One region of the Heliomicrobium gestii genome, then DNA from elsewhere that is predicted to be linked to it. Evidence: riboswitches for the same ligand, from Rfam matches in the RefSeq annotation. Region 1 holds a riboswitch; the other holds the start of a gene.
The links. Region 1 has a riboswitch for cyclic di-AMP ahead of GTO89_RS09940 (KamA family radical SAM protein). Riboswitches for the same ligand answer to the same signal wherever they lie in the genome.
Positions count from the first base shown of each region.

Region 2: it holds a riboswitch for cyclic di-AMP, as region 1 does, so the genes downstream of both, GTO89_RS04810 (APC family permease) here and GTO89_RS09940 (KamA family radical SAM protein) in region 1, are expected to answer to the same signal.

Region 1 is NZ_WXEX01000007.1:138,927-146,538, forward strand. Features, by position in the region: gene GTO89_RS09940 (KamA family radical SAM protein) at 1-1,722, opposite strand, end outside; cyclic di-AMP (ydaO/yuaA leader) riboswitch at 1,838-1,975, opposite strand; gene hcp (hydroxylamine reductase) at 2,166-3,449, opposite strand; gene GTO89_RS09950 (long-chain-fatty-acid--CoA ligase) at 3,763-5,223, shown strand; gene GTO89_RS09955 (chemotaxis protein CheB) at 5,651-7,612, opposite strand, start outside.
Region 2 is NZ_WXEX01000003.1:201,690-209,301, forward strand. Features, by position in the region: gene GTO89_RS04800 (DUF485 domain-containing protein) at 276-656, shown strand; gene GTO89_RS04805 (solute symporter family protein) at 653-2,182, shown strand; cyclic di-AMP (ydaO/yuaA leader) riboswitch at 2,433-2,567, shown strand; gene GTO89_RS04810 (APC family permease) at 2,669-4,504, shown strand; gene GTO89_RS04815 (acetate uptake transporter) at 4,761-5,423, opposite strand; gene GTO89_RS04820 (hypothetical protein) at 5,393-5,746, shown strand; gene GTO89_RS04825 (methyl-accepting chemotaxis protein) at 5,781-6,986, shown strand; gene GTO89_RS04830 (ABC-F family ATP-binding cassette domain-containing protein) at 7,077-7,612, opposite strand, start outside.

The DNA of each region.
Region 1 (7,612 bases):
CAGGATAGCCACGTCGGTAAACAAAAACGGTTGGGGATCCGACGGCATATCCCAGGGGTAGAATTCGTAGATCCGCCGGCCCTGGCGGTCGACCATGATCACCTCGTGATCCTGACCGGCGCGCAGGTAGTTTTTCCCGAGGCGAGGGATGTTGAAGACAGCTTCATCAGATCGCGCAAGGCCGGGCAGCAGCCGCGCTTCCTCGGCCTGCTCCTGGAGCAGGCGGGCGATGGGCGCCCGGTAGGCGCGCGTCTCCTCTTTGCCCTTGGTGTTGAAGGTGTAGTAGGGATCGACGCCGACCAGGCGCAACAAACGGCGCAGCGCCGCCATCTCGAAGCGCCGGGCGTTTTCCAGTGTAAAGACAGCCTGATTGTAAAGGGGCAACCCCCGCTGGCGCAAGCGCTGGAAGGCCTCAGCCGCCTCAGGCGTCACCTCATAGGGGTGTTCAACATGGGTCATGACGACCACTTCCCGCCGCCCGGGCAGCCGGTACGATGCCAGCAGGTCGGCAAAGGCGTCGGTGATGCGCATCGGCAGGACGACAGGCGTCCGGGTGCCGATGCGGATGCGCCGGATATGGCGGAAGGCGCTGACGGCGTCGAGCAGCCTCTTGAGCGCGCCATCGGACATGATGCCGGGATCGCCGCCGGTGATCAGCACCTCTTCCACTTCGGGATGCTGGCGGAACCAGGCCAGGGCTTTGTTCATCTTGTCTTCACTGGCCGCCGCCTTCGGCGAGAGGACGTCATCGATCTCCCAGTTGCGCTGGCAATAGACACAGATCTGGGCGCAAGTGTTGAAAGGCTTCAAGATGGCGATCATGGGGTAGCGACGGGTCACCAGCCGTTCCGGCGATGTGTCCCGCTCGCCCATATAATCAAATCTCTTGGCGGCATCCCCTCTCCCCGCCGCCATCGCTTCCACATAGTCCGCCGGCGGAATCACCTGGGCGCGAACGGCATGGTCAAAGCGCCGGTGGGGCTCGCGATCCATCAGCATGACATAATAGGGTGTCACCCCGAAGGCGATCCCTTCGGCGCACGCCTTGTCAATGGCCGCCCGCTCCTCGCCAGAGAGTTCGACCAGTTCCTGCATCTGACCGGCGTCACGGATCACATGGCGGCATTGCCAGCGCCAGTCGTTCCATTCTTCCCGCGTAGCCCCAAAATGGTCCAAAATCCGCTGGCGGTTGGCTTTCCGCTGTTGGATCACCCCATCGATCAGACCGTGAGCAAACCCTTCGACCTGCTCCTGCACGGCTTGGCCCAATTGGCTCAGGCGCATATCCCGTCCCGGCGCTGCAGACGGGTGTGACTCATACAGCCCTGTCTTTTCTTTCATCGCCAGGAAGAGATGGCGCATCTCCTCCACAAAGGCCGCAGAGGTGGAGACCGGTTCCCCATGGGCCAATTGGTACAACACCTTGAGGGCGCTCTCCTGGGTCAGCTCCTCGTTCCGGCGAGCGAAGATGTTTTTCAGCACCTGAATCGCCTTCCGGCTGAGCGCCCGCTCCGATGGCGCAGTCAGCGCCCGTGAATGCAGGCTTTTTCGTTCAAAGTCGATCAGGTAGTTGAAAGCGCGTTCCCTGGCTTCTTCGAGGGTGCGGCTGTGGCAGAGCAGTTCAAAGAGGATCGGGTTCTCCTCCCAAAATCGCTCCAGCGCCCGCTGCACATCCGCTCCGTCAACGACTTGAGCAGGCCGCAAAACAGCCGAACCATCCATAAGTCATCCTCCTCTTTGTTGTCATTGACAGGGAAGCAAAAAGCCCGCGGCCTGGAAAGCCGGGGGCTTGAACGCGCATTCAACTAAAGCCTGACAAATGGCAGACTTTTGCGCCCCAACGCACCATCGACGCTGACGAAGTTAGCTGACGGATTCGGGTGGAATGATTCACCCTACCGGCGCAACAGCCGGATTCACCCCAATAATTGGTTCCCCCGCTTCCTGAAGGACAGGAATTAAGCGTTCCCGTGGGCATATGTGCTTGTAACGTATACAGTATATCAGCGTTCCCAACAAAAGTACACCATAATTCCCCAAAAAAACGAAAAACGGCCCTCTTTAGCGAGAGCCGTTTTATCAACGTTATCGGAAATTCGAACCCATGATCAAACCGCTTTTTATTGCTTTTCTGGTAATTCTACTCACCGTGTCAGCAAGCCGGCTTACTCGCCGAGCATTTTCTTCAGGTCTTCTTCCACATTGCCGATCAGGTTCAGGCCGAAGTTTTTCACCAGCACATCGACCACATTGGCCGTCAGGAATTCCGGCGCCCGGCCGCCCAGGTAGATGTTCTTCACGCCGAGGCTGAAGAGGCCGAGGAGGATGGCGCAAGCTTTTTGCTCAAACCAGCTGAGCACGATCGACAGGGGCAGGTCGTTGACGCCGCATCCAAAAGCCTCTGCCAGCGCCAGGGCGATCTTGACAGCCGAACCGGAGTTGTTGCACTGGCCCAGGTCAATGTAGCGGGGGATGCCGTCGATGTCGCCGAAGTCGATGTCATTGAAGCGGAACTTGCCGCAGGAGGTGGTGAGAATGACGCAGTCCTTCGGCACAGCCAGAGCGAGTTCACGGTAGTACTCCTGCTCCTTGATCGGCGCGTCACAGCCGGCGATGACAAAGAAACGGCGAATCTTGCCGGCCTTGACGGCTTCGATGATCTGCGGGGCCAGGGCCAGCACGTTCACATGGTGGAAGCCGGTGGTCATCGTCTTGTCCGATTCCCAGTTGGCATCAGGCAGAGAGAGCGCTTTTTCGATCAGCGCCGAGAAGTCATCGTTGACGATCTTGGGGACGCCTTCGAGGCCGGCGCAGCCGTAGGTCCACATGCGGTCGCTGTAGGAGCCGCGAATCGGCATGACACAGTTGGTCGTTCCTAAGATGGCGCCGGGGAAGGATTCAAAGAGCTTGCGCTGGTCGTGCCAGGCCTTGCCCACATTGCCCTTCAGGTGCGCGTATTTTTTCAGTTCCGGATAGCCGTGAGCCGGCAGCATCTCCGAGTGGGTGTAGATGTTGACGCCCTTGCCCTCAGTTTGCTTGAGCAGTTCCAACAGGGCGTGCAGGTTGTGGCCAGTGACGAGGATGCACTTGCCCTCCACCTTGTCCGAGGAGACGGCGACGGGAACGGGGATGCCGAACTTGTCTGTATGGGCGCGGTCGAGCAGGTCCATCACCTTGACGGTGGCGGTGCCCACCTTCATCGCCATGGCCACATGCTCGCCGAGATTGAAGTTAGAATTGGTCAGCGTCGAATAAAGGGCTTCCTGGGTGATGGCGTCCACCTCAGGGTCGCTGTAGCCCAGTTCCCGGGCGTGGGTCGCGTAGGCGGCGACACCTTTCAAGCCAAAGATGATCGTATCTTGGAGGCTGGCGATATCCTCGTTTTTTCCGCAGACGCCGACTTTCGTGCAACCGCCTTTTACGGTTTGCGAGCACTGGTAACAGAACATGAAGCAAATCCCCTTTCGTTTTTATAACTTACTAACTTACTTATATAATAACGGTCCTTAGACGCAGAATCTGTGATATTTGTCACAGTCGAGCAGAAAAATATCTTGCCGGACATTGCGGCCCCTCTGGCCCAATGCTACAGTTATGATTACATACTTGGCGCTGGACAGGCTCATCGGCTTCACCCGCACGGCAACGGCGGAGGAGGGCGACAGGGGGCAGCGCATCAACACCAATGAACCCCGAAGCAAACAATTGCACCCGCAAGCGCCTTTACGGGAAAGATAGGATGTAACAAAGGAGGATTTCACGTTGCTCGTTCATGAACTGATCCGGAAGGGCCGTCCCGAAAAAGGAGCGCTCTTTGCAAAAAGCGGCAGTTACAGCTATGCTGCCCTTCAGGAGACGGTCGATCGTTACCGCCGCTGTCTCCACGCCCGTGGCATCGGTCCCGGCGATCGAGTCGGCCTCTTTTGTCACAATTCGGCAGAGTTCATCTTCGCCTACATGGCCATCGCCAGCCTCGGCGCGGTCATCATCCCCCTCAACATCATGTTCCGCCCCCGGGAGATCGCCTACATCCTCAGCGACGCCGACTCTCGCCATGTCGTCACCGACCGCCCCCTGGAACTGGCAAGCGCCGAGTTGAATGACAGCGACTTGCCCCTTCAGCACCTCCTGCCGGAGATAGGCGAGGCGGCTTCCGCTTATCGCGACCACCCCCTTCCCGACGTCCACCTCACCCCGGAAGACCCCTGTGTCATCCTCTACACCTCTGGGACGACGGGACGACCCAAGGGCGCCGTCCTCTCCCACCGCAACCTGGTCAGCAACGCTCGTTCCTACACGGAGACGATCAAGGCCGTCGAGTCGGACAACTACCTCTGCGTGTTGCCCCTGTTTCACAGCTTTGCCTGGACCTGCTGCGTCACCACGGCGCTGCTCAATGGCGCTTCGATTACCATCATGGAATCGTTCCAGCCCAAGGAAGCCCTTGCCTTGATCCGTGATTGCGGCGTCAACGTCGTCACCGGCGTGCCCGCCATGTTTGGAATCTACAACTCCCTCGCCGACCCCCGGGACCTGGCCAATGTTCGCCTCTTCGTTTCCGGCGGCGCTTCCCTGCCCGTCGAAACGCTCACCCGTTTCAACGAAAAAACGGGCCAGTCCATCGTCGAAGGATACGGTCTTTCCGAAGCGTCGCCGGTCGTCACCTTCAACCCCATCGGCGCGACAAAGCCCGGTTCCATCGGCCTCCCCCTCCCTGCCGTCTCGGTCATGATCGTCGACGCCACAGGCCAGGATCTGCCTCCCGGCGAGGTGGGCGAACTGATCTGTCAGGGGCCAAACGTCATGTCGGGCTACCTCGGACTGCCCCAGGAGACGGCGGCAGTCCTCCGCGACGGTTGGCTCTACACAGGTGATCTGGCCTACCGGGATGACGAGGGATACATCTTCATCGTCGATCGAAAAAAAGACCTGATCATCGTCGGCGGCCTCAACGTCTATCCCCGGGAGGTGGAAGAGGTCCTCTATGCTCACCCGTCCGTGAAAGAGGCCGCCGTGATCGGCATGCCCGACAAGACGCGTGGTGAAGCGGTCCGCGCCTTTGTCGTCATCCGGGACGGCGCAGAACTGAACCGGAAGGAACTGATGACCTACCTGCGCGCCAACCTGGCCTCATATAAACTGCCCCGGGAGATCGTCGAGTTGGAGGCTTTGCCGAGGAACGCCACCGGCAAGGTGCTGAAGAAGGAACTGAAAACGCGGTAAGACCCCTCTGCCGCCGATGGAACGTAACAGCCCCGATGGAAGCGCTTATCGAGCGCCGCCGTCGGGGCTGCCTGTTTACGATGGTCGGCGCAAAAAACACAAGCAAAAACAGCCAGCCTTGCCAATATCGTATCGAGCCTGCAGGTAAAAACAGCAATATGCCGACGATCCCAATAAACCCAACCAGGTTATAGTAAACTCGTTTTTTCAGCCCTTCCAGGTCTTTCTGAAAAGCGCTTTTTTCCACATCATGCCTCCGAAAACCATTCTGGTGAATTTATGATTCCTTTTTCATTTGATTTCATTCAAGGTCCGCCCCAGCAAAGGGGGTGGTTGTATAAAAATAATTCACCCCTTACGGTATTGTTGAATGCTACCATAAGGGGTCGCAACTGTCCGTTTATTCAGGCTCCGGTTAAAATACCCTTCACGCCGTCCGGTTCCCCGAAGGTTTCTCCAGCACCCGCCACAGGCAGGCGTACAGTTCGTTTAAGGCCACCGGTTTCGCCGCCAGTTCATCGGCATAGGTTCGCCACTCTCCGGTGAGGTTCACTTGAAAGATATCGCTGGTCACGAGCACCACCGGCGGACAGTTGGCCATCGTCTTGGCGACGCCGCCGATCATATCGGCGGCATGGCCGTCGTGAAACTCCGCCTCTGTCAAAACCAGGTCTGGCGGTTCAGCGCCTGCCAGAGCGATGGCCTCCTCCATCCCCCGCGCCACCACCGGAGCGCCGCCCAAGACGGTGACGACACGGCTCAAGAGCAGGATCGAGGTGGGATCCTCGTCAACGATCAACACCCGGCGATGGGCCATATGGGTTTTCAACCGCTCCATGTTGACAGGCCCTTGGCCGTTGGCTTCAGCCGGCATCTCCAGGTAACGGACCGGCGCATCCACCGTCACTGTCGTGCCCACGCCTTCTCGCGATTCCACGTCGATCTCACCTTGCAACGTATGGACCAACTGCTGGGTGATGGCCATCCCAAGGCCGGAACCAGTGATCTTGGTGACGCCCTTGGCCCGGTAGAAGGGGTCGAAGATGTGGGCCACCGTCTCCATGTTCATCCCGATGCCTCTATCGGCGATCCACAGGCGCAAGCGCTCCCCTTCCCGACTGATGCGAAAGACCACTTGGCCCCCCGCCTGAGAGTACTTGACGGCGTTGTCGAGCAGGTTGAGCAGGATCTGGCAGAGCTTGCCGAAGTCGCTTTCCACCAGCAGCCGCGGAGAGACCTGGTTGTCGACGATATAGTCGACCCGGGCGCGGCGCGCTTTATAGGCGATGACGGCGCTCACCTGGTCGGCCAATTGGGGGATGGAGAACACCTTATTCTCGACGGCCTTTTTCCCCAACTCGATGGAGGAGAGCTCGAGCACCTGAGTCAGCAAGTTGTTCAGGTTGTCGGCCGCTTTGCGAGTCATATCGAAGTAGGTGGCGATCTCCTCCTGGAGCGCCTCCCGCTCCGGGAGCCTTTCCCCCTCCGGAAGCTCTTTCCCCACCTGACGCGCTTTCCCTTCCTGGGCCGGTTGGCTCGTTGTCTCCACGCCCAGTTGGGTCACGCCGAGGATGACGTTCAAGGAACCGCGCAGGTCATGGGAAAGCTCGGCGATGAAGCGCGTCTTCATGTGGTTGGCCCGTTCGGCGTCTGATTTGGCCAGGGCCAGTTCCTCCGCCATGTTGCGCTCCGTATCCAGGGCCGCCTGCAACTGCCGGTGCAGTTCATGCTGCTCGGTGATGTCATAGGCGACGATCAAGAGGCCAACGATCTGCTGCTCCTCGTTGTGGAGGGGCACATAATCAACGTTGAAGGACTTGTTCCGCCAGGCGATGACAGCCCGGCTGACCGTCTCATTTTCACCCTCGACGAGCCGCTCCAGGTGGGTTTTCAGTTCCCCGAAAAAGGGCGGCACCTGCAAGCCGAAGAGGTTCCGGTTGACGGCCTTGTAACTGGGGATGTCGAAGAGCTTCGTCGCCGCCGGGTTCCACTCCAGCACCCGGCCTTCCAGGTCGATGGCGATGACGGCCACATTGATGCTCGTCAGCACGCTGTTTTTCAGGGCCGACACGGCCAGCAACTCCAGCGTGCGAACCTCCAGTTCCTCATTGATCGTCTCCAGTTCCTCGTTGGCCGCCTCCAGTTCCTCGTTCGTCGTCTCCAGTTCCTCATTGGCCGATTCCAATTCTTCGTTAGTCGTCTCCAACTCCTCGTTGGCCGCCTGCAGCTCCTCGTTGGTCGTCTCCAACTCTTCGTTGGTCGACTGCAGTTCTTCCGCAATCGAGAGCGCGTCGGAGAGTTCCTTTTCCATGCTGTCCATCTCCCGTTCCGTCGGGAGCACTGGACCGCTGGTCCGCCGGATCACGGGCGTGAAGATCAGGATCAGGAT
Region 2 (7,612 bases), on a different contig from region 1:
AATCGACCAGTTAGGCGAAAAATAAAAATACTATTTGAAATATTCAGAAAAATAACATACCATAAGACCAAACCAGCCGCCCCGGAGAAAGGAGGGAGGAAGGAGCAGCGGCCTGGATAAGGCAAAAGGCGGCGGCGATATGGGGGGATTCGCCCCGACAACCAGGAGCACCGGGGTTATCGTGAAGCCCCGTAACGAGCGAAGCGGACGAACCGCTCTTGGAGCGAGGAAACCGGCGCTCACGACGATAGGCCAATGTGAGAGGAGAGTCGACGATGGGGCAACCGATTATTACGTCCGCGCAGGAAGCCCATTGGAAGGGCGCTGAGAAACCCCGGGAACAAGAAACACGCTGGGTGGAGATCTGCGAGAGCGCCGAGTTCCGAGGTCTGATGGCAGCGAAGGCGCGCTTTTTGATCCCGACCATTCTGTTCTCTTTTATCTATTACTTTGCCTTGCCGCTCAGTGTCGGCTATTTTCCGGAAATCATGAATAAACAGGTGTTCGGCTCCATCAACCTGGCCTACCTTTTTGCCCTTTCCCAATTCTTCGTCGCTTGGGCCGTCGCCTTTTTGTATGCTCGGGTGGCCGAAAACAGCTTTGACAGGACTGTCAACCGGATCAAAGAAAAATTGCGGGGGAGGGGCAACCCATGAAGTGGATCACCTACGGCTTATTTGCGCTGATCGTATCGATCACCGTCGGCATCACCTACTGGGCGGCCCGGCGAACCAAATCGGCCTCTGAATTCTACGCCGCCGGCCGTTCCTTGAGCGGTGTGCAGAACGGATTCGCCATCGCCGGCGATTATATGAGCGCCGCCTCCTTCCTCGGCATCGCCGGTCTGATCGCCCTCAACGGCTATGACGGGTTTCTGTACTCTGTCGGTTGGCTTGTCGCCTACATCTCCGTCTTGTTGATCGTGGCCGAGCCGCTGCGCAACTCTGGAAAATACACGATGGCCGATGTCTTGGCCTATCGTTTAAAGCCGAAGCCTGTCCGCACTGCCGCTGCAGTAAGCACCCTGGTCATCTCCACCTTTTACCTGATCGCCCAGATGGTGGGTGCAGGAAGCCTGATTCAATTGCTGGTAGGCATCCCCTATGAGACGGCGATCATCATCGTCGGCGTCATGATGGTCCTCTACGTCGCGTTCGGCGGCATGCTGGCCACCACCTGGGTGCAGATCGTCAAAGCCGGTCTGTTGATGGCCGGCGCCATCATGCTGGCCGTGCTGGTCCTGGCGAAGTTCAGCTTCAACCCCGTCGCCTTTTTCGATGCCATCTCGGCGAAACATGGGCAACAATTTCTCGAACCGGGTCTGCTCTACAAGGATCCGATTGAAATCGTCTCCTTGGGACTGGCGCTCGTTCTTGGAACCGCCGGCATGCCCCACATCCTGATGCGTTTTTACACGGTGCCGACGGCCAAAACGGCGCGTATGTCCGTCATCTGGGCGATGGCGCTCATCGGCGTCTTCTACATCATGACGACCTTCCTCGGATTCGGCGCATCCCTGTTCCTCGATAAGGCGGCCATCACGGCAACCGACAAGGGCGGCAACATGGCGGCGCCGCTGCTCGCTCAATTCCTTGGCGGCGGGGCGGGCACCGCTGGCGGCGAGGCGATGCTGGCCTTCATCGTGGCCGTGGCCTTCGCCACCATCCTCGCCGTTGTGGCCGGGCTCACCCTGGCGGCTTCGAGCGCCTTCGCCCATGACTTCTATGTAAATGTCTTGAAGGGCGGCAAGGTCGATGAGGCCTCACAGGTCAAGGTTGCCCGCATGGCCACCTTCGGTGTCGGCGCCGTCGCCATCCTGCTGGGGCTGCTGTCGAAGGGGCAAAACGTGGCTCACCTGGTGGCGCTCGCCTTCGCTGTCGCTTCGGCGGCCAACGTGCCTGTCGTCGTCTACTCGGTCTTCTGGAAGAAGTTCAACACCGGCGGGGCCGTCACCGGGATCGTCGTCGGGTTGCTCTCCACCTTGGCCTTGGTGGCCGTTAGCCCCAACTACTTTCCGGTGAAGGAAGCCCTTTTCCCTTGGAAAAACCCCGGTATCGTCAGCATCCCCCTTGGATTCCTGGCTGCTTATGTGGGAAGCCTGCTCTTCGCTGAACCGGAAGCGGAGGCGAAGTTTGAGGAACTCTACGTGCGCGCCAACACCGGCATCGGCGCCGAGAATTGATAAACCTAGAGCCGCGCTTACAACTGACGATATGAATGAGAGACAGTCCAGCCTCGTCGCTGGGCTGTCTTTTTGCGGTCTCGACGAGACGCCCTTACAGGTAGAAGGGTCATAAACGACGATCGACGAAGCACCGGTGAGATTGGAGTAAATAAACGGCAATGGCGGTGCATCTGCGACGCCTTTTACGGAGATTCAAAGGGATTTCCCTTTTGCCTAATCCCTTCTGCAGGTCTATACTTCATTTCAATTAAATAGTAGGCCGAGTTTCGAATCGTTCGAAAACGGGGGAACCGATTTATGGGGCTAATCTTTTGTCACAAAAGAGGGATGTGCTCGCCGTCCTGCCCGTCAGCTAACCTCGTAGGCTGTTGAGACGTTTGCATGGGTTATTTCCAGAATAACCTGCGTTAAGACAGCCTTTCTTTGGCCTGTCTTTTTTATTTTGAAAAAAATGTACCTTTGTATTTTGAGGAGGAAGTTCTCGTGGTCCAGCGCTCACTCAAACGGCTTTTGCTCGGAAGACCCTTGCGTAACCAGGAGTTATCCCATGAGAAGCTGTCAAACTGGAAGGCCTTGCCCATCTTCTCATCCGATGCGCTGTCATCGATCGCCTACGGTCCGGAGCAGGTGATTTTGGCATTGACCGCCGCCAGCGCCTTGGCCTATGGTTTTGTTCCCTATGTGTCTGTGGGCATCCTCTTTTTGCTGGCGGTGGTCACCCTCTCCTATGTTCAGGTGGCGCGGGCCAACCCTGGCGGCGGCGGTTCCTACTCAGTGGCCAAGGGCAACCTGGGTGAACTGCCGGCCCTCATCGCAGCAGGGTCGCTCATCGCTGACTATTGTCTCACCGTTGCCGTTTCGATCTCTTCCGGCACCGATGCCCTGGTCTCAGCTTTCCCGCAACTGAACCCGATTCGTCTCGGCATCGATCTCTTTGTCCTGTTCGGCATCCTGATGATCATCAACCTCAGAGGCGTCCGGGAATCGGCCAACGCCTTTGTCTACCCCACCTACGCCTTCATTTTTGGCATCGCCGCGCTGATCGTCACCGGGATGGTTCAGGCCTTTACGGGAACACAGCCGGTGATGCCTCCGGGATCCTTAGAGAAACAATGGACGGCAGGTATGTTGTTCGTCTTGTTGCGGGCTTTTTCCAATGGTTGCAGTTCCATGACAGGCATCGAAGCCATCTCCAACGGCGTTCCCAACTTCAAAGAACCGGCGGCGGAGAATGCGCGGATCACCACCTACTGGATGTCAGCGATTCTGGGAACCATGTTTGCCGGCATCTCCTTTCTCATGATGCACTATCACATCTTGCCCATAGAAAATGTGACGGGGTTGTCCCAAATCGCCGAGTTGACGGTGGGAAGAAACTGGGCCTATTATTACATCCAGTTTACGACCATGCTCATCCTTTACCTGGCGGCGAACACGGCTTATAACGGACTTCCGCCGCTGTTGTCCCTTCTGGCCATCGACGGCTACATGCCGCGGTACCTGTCGGCCCGCGGCGACCGGCTGGCATTCACCAATGGCATCATCTTTCTTACGCTGGCGGCGGCGGCTCTCATCGTCGTCTACCACGGCGACACGGAGCATCTGATCTCCTTGTACGCGATTGGCGTCTTCCTGTCCTTCACCATCGCCCAGAGTGGGATGGTGATCCACTGGCGAAAAGTCCAGAGCCCCGGATGGCGGAGCAGGGCGACCATCAATGGGATGGGCGCCATCATCACCGGCGTCGTTGTCGTTGTCATCGCCGTCACCAAGTTCCGCCACGGCGCATGGATGATCCTTGTCTTTATCCCGGCAGCGATTTATGTGTTCAAAAAAATCAAAACGCACTATTCGTCTGTCAGCGAGCAACTGGGCATGGACTGGACAAAGATCGGTGTCCCCGGTCTGGAGCGAAAACACATCGTCATTGTTCCCATCGCCGGGGTCAACCGGGTGGTGCAAAACACCATCGAGTACGCCAAAATCCTCAAAGCGGAGGTTCATGCCGTCTTTATCGGCACAGATTCGGAACAGGCGGTAAAAGTGCTGGAACGGTGGAATCGTTGGCAACCGGGAATCGAGTTGCGGGTGATTGAATCGCCCTATCGGACGATCATCACGCCGCTTGTGCGCTACATTGATCGAATGGACAAAAAGAATAACCCCCAGGATTTTATCACCATTCTGATTCCTGAGTTTGAAACGAAGAAATGGTGGCATCGCATCCTCCACAACCAGACAGGGTGGATGCTGCGCACGGTCCTGCTCTTGTATCGCGATGTCGTCGTCACGACGGTGCCGTTTAAATTAACGAAATAAGGCGGAAAAATGCCCCTTTTACGAAGTCGTAAAAGGGGCATTACCCATCCCAGAACTATTGAGGGTCCCAATCCGGAGTCAACACAGCCAGCGCCGTGGCGTCCGCTGCTCCACCCGCATCTCGCCGCCAGAGAAAAGGGTCGACAGGATATTGTTGTCTCCCGAAACATAATCGCCGTTGAAGACAACGAAGTCCAATCGACAGGACAGGTTTGGTCGGAAGTGGGGAGGAGGGGCGTCCAGCGCCGTGTGCCCTTTAACTGGCCTGGCGTGTCCTCGGCCGGGCGGCTTCGCTGAGCGCCGGTCCCTTGCGGATCAGGCCGAGGGGAGCGCCAATGGGGAGGACGACGCGTCCGAAAAAGGTGTTCAGGAAGATGGCGCCGCAACCGTAGAAACCAAGCATGGAGATTGAGAACTCGGACCAACCGGCGACCAGGTGAAGGTCGACGACTTGGAAGGCTGTCAAGGCGAGCGAAGCGAAGAGCACGTTGATCAGCACAAGGATCGCCGCAAAGACCTTATTGGTCTCAAAGGAAGCGATCATGATAAAGAAAGAAAAGACGCCGTAACCGAGGAAGGCCCAGCCGAGTTGGGCGCCGCTGAAAGAAGCCTTAAACTCGGGGCCCATCCAGCCGAGGGTGATGGCCCAGGAAGTGGCCACGCCGAACCAGAACAACCCGTACGTCGTTAAGACCGTGGCGCCGAAGTAGTTGTTCTTTTTAAAATCATACATGCCGGCAATGAACTGGGCCAAGGCGCCGAGGAAGATGGCCCAGGGGAAGATGCCGGAGACGCCGGTGGTCCAACCGAGTTTCTGGCTCGATGCGACCAGAGTGACCATAGCGAGCCCGAAGACGCCCAGGGCCGTCGGGTCGGCGACAGTGATCTTTGTTTCAATGGACCTCGCTTCGTTCGACAAATGATGTGCCTCCTAAAAACTGCAAAGATTCCGTATTGGGACAATTTTCTGATTTTTTAAAGGCTGTCGCTGCTGTTTTGCCAGACGGCAAATCGAATGTCAGAGAATTTCTTGGCCTTCGACCTCCTTCGTCGCAAGTACCACTTATTTTAATTGGAATTCTGGAAAAAGACAAGTCTGAATTGCGCAAATATCCATACATTTTCATGTCGACGTTTACAGGCATTATTAACAGGATGAAAAAACCATGCTCATTATTGGAAACTGGATTGAGAGTAGGTATGGCCCGTGATATGATGGAGAAAGAGGCAGGAATTTCCTGACCCCATGAACGGTTCCAGTAAAGGAGATGAGGATGTGTTTGGTTTATTCAAATCACCGCCGGCGTTGCCAGCTAGGGAGAGCAAGCCAAAACAGGGGGAAGATGTGAGTAAGGAAGAGCGGATGCGGATGCTGGAGGCCATTGCCGCTGCCATGCCCGATCCCTACTATGTGCGCGATATGGACTACAACATCCTTTACTGGCCGCCAAGCATCGCCAAACTAACCGGTTATTCGGAGGAAGAAGCGAAAAAGCTGAAGTGCTACGAAGTGTATAAAGCCGATGTCTGTCAAGATTGCCCCACCCAAAAATGCGTGCTGCAAGGTCGTTTTTTGAAAGATGCGGCTGTGGATATCTTCGACAAGCAGGGAAACCGGCTGAATATCCTGGTCTCCAATGCCGGGATCTATGACGAGCAAGGGAAACCCATCGGGGCCGTCGAGATCGTCAAAGACAACAGGAAGCATCAACAGGTGATGCATGCGATCGATAGCACCGCCCAGCAGCTAAGCGCGCTGTCGCGAGAGTTGGCAACATCATCGCAGGAAGTGGCCGTCCACTCCGGTGAAGTGAACCACCTCTCTCAATCGACCAAGAACCTGACGGGCGAGAGTCTCGAAAAGTCGAAAGTGGTGCAACAGCAGGCGACCCAATGCGTTCAGTATTCGGGAAACATCGCTTCCGCCGCCGACGATATCCGGAGTTCCATGCAAACATCGCTGACCAATATGTTGTTGCTGGAAAAGAAGTCGACAGAAGTGAAGGACATCACTTCGATCATTGAGAATATCGCCGGCCAGACGAATTTACTCGCCTTAAATGCCGCCATTGAGGCGGCGCGCGCCGGGGAACAGGGGCGCGGTTTTGCCGTCGTCGCCGAAGAGGTGCGCAAACTGGCGGAGATGTCTTCGCGCTCTGTCAAGGATATCAATACTACCTTGAGCGAAATCGGTCGTCTGGTCCAGGTTTCGACGGAGGCGCTGAAGGCGACAGGGGAGAGTCTCAATCAGGGGACCGAAAACATTCAGCGGTTCAATGTTTTTATCACTGAGATCGCTGCAGCGTCCAACAGCCTGGTTGCAACCATGCAACAGGTCAATCAGTTCTCCAATGACACCTTTGCAAACAGCAGCAACCGAACAGATGCGATGGAGCAGGTTTCAAAGGCGGCCCGGGAGTTATCCCATATCGCCCAATCGCTGCAGAGTGAAATCGCAATACTGGTCAACGATAAAATGTAGGGTTACATACCGTGAACAGGTACATGGGAGATAGCGATAAAAACGGACCCGGCCTTTGCAGGCGGGTCCGTTTTTGTTGCCACTTTGCGATTACACAGCGCCCTGGACATCCTTCAGCGATGCCTGGTATTCCAAGTACTCGTCAAAGGTCATCAATCGGTCGATCAGGCCGTCCGGTGTCAATTCGATGACCCGGTTGGCGATGGTTTGGGTGAACTGGTGGTCCTGGGAGACGAAGAGCAGTGTGCCATCGAAGCTCATCAGGCCGTTGTTCAAGGCGGTGATCGATTCCAGATCCAGGTGGTTCGTTGGTTCGTCCATGAGCAGCACGTTGGCGCCGCTGAGCATCATCCGGGAGAGCATGCAGCGCACCTTTTCGCCGCCGGAGAGGACAGCGGCTTTTTTCAACGTATCGTCTCCAGAGAAGAGCATGCGACCAAGGAAGCCGCGAACAAATCCTTCATCCTGATCCTTCGAGTACTGGCGCAGCCAGTCGATCAGGTTCAGGTCGCCGTCGGTGAAGTAGGCCGAGTTGTCCTTGGGGAAGTATGCCTGGGAAGTGGTGATGCCCCACTTGAACTCGCCGCTGTCAGCTTCCAACTCACCCATGAGGATCTGGAACAAGG